DNA from 2 places in the Pantoea sp. F_5 genome. Region 2 is predicted to be linked to the other one. Evidence: predicted binding sites of a transcription regulator. Region 2 holds the regulator's gene; the other holds the start of a gene.
The links. Region 2 encodes LexA, which represses DNA repair genes until DNA is damaged. Its sites were predicted from a motif close to TNCTGTATGTACATACAGNA; they were not measured.

Region 1 (2,464 bases), on a different contig from region 2:
AGGTTGCCCATCTCCTCTTCCAGCCACGGCGACATCCCATCGGTCGGCTCATCCAGAATCAGCAGTTTGGGCTGCAGCACCAGCGCGCGCGCCAGGGCCAGCTGTTGCTGCTGATCAATGGGCAGATCGCCGCTGCGTTGCTGGCGCAGTGAGTAGAGCGCCGGGAACAAATCAAATACCATTTCAGGAATGGCACGATGACGGTCGCGCTGGCTGGCTCCCGCCAGCAGGGCAATCAGCAGGTTATCTTCCACGCTCATCTGGGTAAAAATATGGCGGCCCTGAGGCACATAGCCGATGCCCATCTGCGCCCGCTGTTCGGCCGGTTGCAGCAGCAAATCCTCCGGCGGCGAGCCATCCTCTTTCCAGGAAATTGTGCCGCTGTTAATCGGCAATCTGCCCATAATGCAGTTGACCAGCGTGGTTTTGCCCATGCCGGGACGGCCCAGAATGCCGGTGCAGGTGCCAGGCGACAGCTCCAGATCCACATCCCACAGAATATGGTTCTGACCGTAAAATTGATTTACCGAACGTAGACTCAGCATCTGACACTCTCCTTCCCGATCATTAGCCTGATTGCTTCCGCTCTTTGTCGTCTGGCAAGCAAGTCATCAGCAACGGCAGCCTCACCATTGCAGCACAGTGCGCGTAAAGCGCGGCGACGTTACTGACTCCTGCAATTCCCAGGCCAGATCTTAAAACGGTCCTGTTTCCTGCTGCAGTGCGCCGTATCAGGAATGAAAGGTGAGAAAAACTTATCAATTTCCCATGGTCATCACGCGCCTGCACTTTTACAGTGCCTGCGGGCGCTGTTTGTGGTGCAGACGTGCTGCAGTCATGCAGAATGTCTGATTAAGAATCTTAGTGTAATGGTGAGAATTTGCGTGCCATGCCAGAAGACAGATTAAAAATGCAGAATAATCCGTCAGCGGTTGACGCGAAATTTAACGCAAAAAAAATTATTTTGACCGGGGCGGGAGGGCAGGGAAAAATTATACACAGCAGATGGCGGCGGGGCTGCCATCACTTATCCACCATTCCTGTGGATAACCTTGTGCATTAGGTAATGAAAACCGGTTGGAAGCGAGGAAATACGCGGCCTGGTAACATAATGACGAGATTCTGGCCTTATAAGCTTAAGTCAATAAAATCAGCTGGTTATCAAAAAACAAGCCTGCGAATTCTCTGTCAGGTAACCGAACTGTAATTTTGTGACGTTCTATTGACAAATGTTAAATCCGATCCTGGTCTGGGGATAACATTGCGCAACTGGCTTTACAATGACACGCCTGCAATGCGGGTAAGCTTAGTACGGTCCTGATTGCATCAATCCTGCCCGATTACTGTTTTTATATCCAGTATTATTTTCTGGCAAAATCACCATAGCAGAGTAAAATAAGTGCCTGCCCGCCGACTTCTCCAGCAGGAAATGCATTCATGACCAAAGTTTTTAAACTCAATTCCGCCTTTAAACCTTCGGGCGACCAGCCTGAGGCGATCCGTCGCCTGGAAGAGGGGCTGGAGGATGGACTGGCCCATCAGACTTTATTAGGCGTGACCGGCTCCGGTAAAACCTTTACCGTCGCCAACGTGATTGCCGACCTCAACCGCCCGACGATGGTGCTGGCACCGAACAAGACGCTGGCGGCTCAGCTCTATGGCGAGATGAAAGAGTTTTTCCCGGATAACGCCGTCGAGTTTTTCGTCTCTTACTACGACTACTATCAGCCTGAAGCCTATGTGCCGAGCTCCGACACCTTCATTGAAAAGGATGCGTCGGTGAATGAACACATCGAACAGATGCGTCTGTCTGCGACCAAGGCACTGCTGGAGCGGCGCGATGTCATCGTGGTGGCGTCGGTTTCGGCGATCTACGGTCTGGGCGATCCCGATCTTTATCTGAAAATGATGCTGCACCTGACCCGCGGCATGATTATCGATCAGCGCAGCATCCTGCGCCGTCTGTCAGAGCTGCAGTACACCCGCAACGATCAGGCGTTCCAGCGCGGGACCTTCCGGGTGCGTGGCGAAGTGATCGATATCTTCCCGGCGGAGTCGGACGATATCGCGCTGCGTGTCGAACTGTTTGACGAAGAGGTCGAGCGTCTGTCGCTGTTTGACCCGCTGACCGGCCAGATCGAGTCGGTGGTGCCGCGCTTCACCATCTATCCCAAGACGCACTACGTTACGCCGCGTGAGCGCATTCTGCAGGCGATGGAAGAGATCAAAGTCGAGCTGGCGGACCGCCGCCGGGTGCTGCTGGAGAACAATAAGCTGCTGGAAGAGCAGCGCATCACCCAGCGTACCCAGTTTGACCTGGAGATGATGAGTGAGCTGGGTTACTGCTCCGGCATCGAGAACTACTCGCGCTACCTCTCCGCACGCGGACCGGGCGAAGCGCCACCGACGCTGTTTGATTATCTGCCTGCCGATGGCCTGCTGGTGGTGGATGAGTCCCACGTGA
Region 2 (2,464 bases):
TTGCAGCGAAGGAAGAGAGGTCAACAGGGTAACAATCTGCGGGCCAGCAATGGCATAGATCAGCGAGAAGAACAGCGCCACCACAACTGCCTGTCGACAGGCAGAGTGCCAGACGCGCAGCAGTTTGCCGCCATCTTTTGCACCATGCGCCTCGCCAGCAAACGCTTCAACCGCGTAGGCAAAGCCATCCAGCGCATAGGCCGTGAACGTAATGAACATCAGCAATACCGCGTTGACCGCCACCACATCCGGGCCCAGCCGCGCGCCCAGCACGGTCAGCGAGGCAAAACAGAGTTGCAGCATCAATGAGCGCAGCATGATATCCCGGTTCAGCCGCAGCAGCCGGCCGCTGTCTCCGCGCCAGCTCTGCTTCAGCAGGCTCAGGGGAATACCGCGCAGCTTCAGGACCCGCCAGACCATGATGCTGCCGACACCCAGTGTAATATACTCCGCCAGCGCCGTGGCGGTTGCCGCACCCGCGACACCCCAGTGCAGCCCCATCACCAGCCAGAGATCGAGCACAATATTAACCAGATTGCCCACCACCAGCAGGATCACCGGCGCGCGCGCATATTGCACGCCCAGCAGCCAGCCCAGAATGACCAGATTTGCCAGCGTAGCAGGCGCACTGAGCCAGCGAATCTGAATAAACAGCGCCGCCTGTTCCAGTACCGCGGGATTACCGCCAACCAGATGGGTCGCCAGCTGAATAATCGGATAACGTAAAGCGATGAACAGTACACCTGCCAGCAGCGCAATAATCAGCGGCTGAGTCAGCGCGCGTGCCAGCGCGGTTTTATCGCCCGCACCAAACGCCTGTGCCGTCAGGCCAGTTGTACTCATTCGAAGGAAAAGCAGCAGCATAAAGAGGAAGCTGGTCACCGTGGTCCCGACCGCAACCCCGCCAAGATAGACGGGGCTGTCGAGATGACCAATGACTGCAGTATCGACCACCCCCAGTAAGGGAACAGTGATATTTGAAAGGATCATCGGCAGCGCAAGCCGCCAGAGGTTTTTATCGGTTGCCGTAATAAAGCGCATTCGCCGTTCCGTGCTCGGTGTCGCTGCGCAAAACAGGCAGCGACAAAATTAGGGCAGACAGAATAGCATCAGTAAAGGCGAATGCACGCCGGCCTCAAATCAGAGCCACTCGCCGTTGCGTACCACGCCAACCGCCAGACCTTCGATGGTCAGGGACTGTGCACGGGTATCGACAACAATCGGGTCGAAGTCGCTGTTTTCAGGCAGCAGATGCACGATAGCACCCTGCTTTTTCCAGCGCTTAACGGTGACTTCATCATCAATGCGGGCAACGACAACCTGGCCGTTGCGCACATCCTGGGTTTTATGTACCGCGAGCAGGTCGCCATCCATAATCCCGATATCTTTCATCGACATTCCGCTGACGCGCAGCAGGAAGTCAGCAGACGGCTTAAACAGGCCCGGATCCACTTTATAGTGGGTTTCGATATGTTCCTGCGCCATGATCGGCTCACCGGCAGCAACCCGGCCAATCAACGGTATGCCTTCTGAGGCTTCTTCTTCCATTAGCAGACGAATGCCGCGCGATGCACCGGAAACGATCTCGATGACGCCTTTACGCGCCAGCGCTTTCAGGTGCTCTTCTGCCGCATTCGGTGAGCGGAAGCCCAGTTGTGCAGCAATCTCTGCGCGCGTAGGCGGCATGCCTGTTGAAGAAATATGGTCGCGAATCAGGTCATAGACCTGCTGCTGCCTGCTGGTTAATGCTTTCATCCCGCCCCCTGGTTGTTTATACAGTCGCTGTGAGTATATACAGGTATTGGCGAAATGGAAACCGATTGTCAGGCAAAACGCGGCTTCTGGCGCGATATGGAACGCTTATCGCAAATGTGTCCAGAGCAGCGCGATCCAGACAAACAGTGCCAGTAAGATGCTGATCAGTACCGCCGCAGAGCCCATATCTTTGGCCCGGCCTGCCAGCGGATGATGCTCCTGACCGATGCGATCGACCACCGCTTCAATGGCGCTATTGAGGATTTCGACGATGACCACCAGCACCACCGACCCAATCATCAGGATGCGCGAGATCACATCGACATCCAGCCAGCAGGCGATAATGATCGCCGCCAGCGCAGCCAGGGCTTCCTGACGAAACGCCGCTTCATGTTGCCACGCGGCACGCAGCCCCTGCCAGGAGTAACCTGCGGCTTTTACTATTCTGATAAGTCCGGTGGCATTATTTGCCATGTGTGGGAACCCTTTTATCGGATTGACGTCAATGTCTGGGCTGCGTGCATTTGGCACCACCACAGATCTTCGCTGCACTTTCTGGTATGCTTGCGGCGCTTTGCTAACAAGAGGCTTCATGTTGTCTATGTCAGGTTGGCGTAAACTTTATTATAAATTGCTTAATTTACCACTCTCGTTTCTGGTAAAGAGTAAGGCCATTCCGGCCGATCCCGTGTCTGAACATGGTCTGGAT

Region 1: uvrB (excinuclease ABC subunit UvrB) is a predicted target of LexA. The motif match lies at 1,342-1,361, and genes of this name have one in related genera.

The regions. Positions count from the first base shown of each region.
Region 1 covers NZ_VWUO01000009.1:140,355-142,818, forward strand. The annotation lists gene F3I44_RS13880 (ABC transporter ATP-binding protein) at 1-545, opposite strand, end outside; gene uvrB (excinuclease ABC subunit UvrB) at 1,438-2,464, shown strand, end outside.
Region 2 covers NZ_VWUO01000008.1:196,070-198,533, forward strand. The annotation lists gene dinF (MATE family efflux transporter DinF) at 1-1,041, opposite strand, end outside; gene lexA (transcriptional repressor LexA) at 1,141-1,755, opposite strand; gene F3I44_RS12990 (diacylglycerol kinase) at 1,861-2,229, opposite strand; gene plsB (glycerol-3-phosphate 1-O-acyltransferase PlsB) at 2,357-2,464, shown strand, end outside.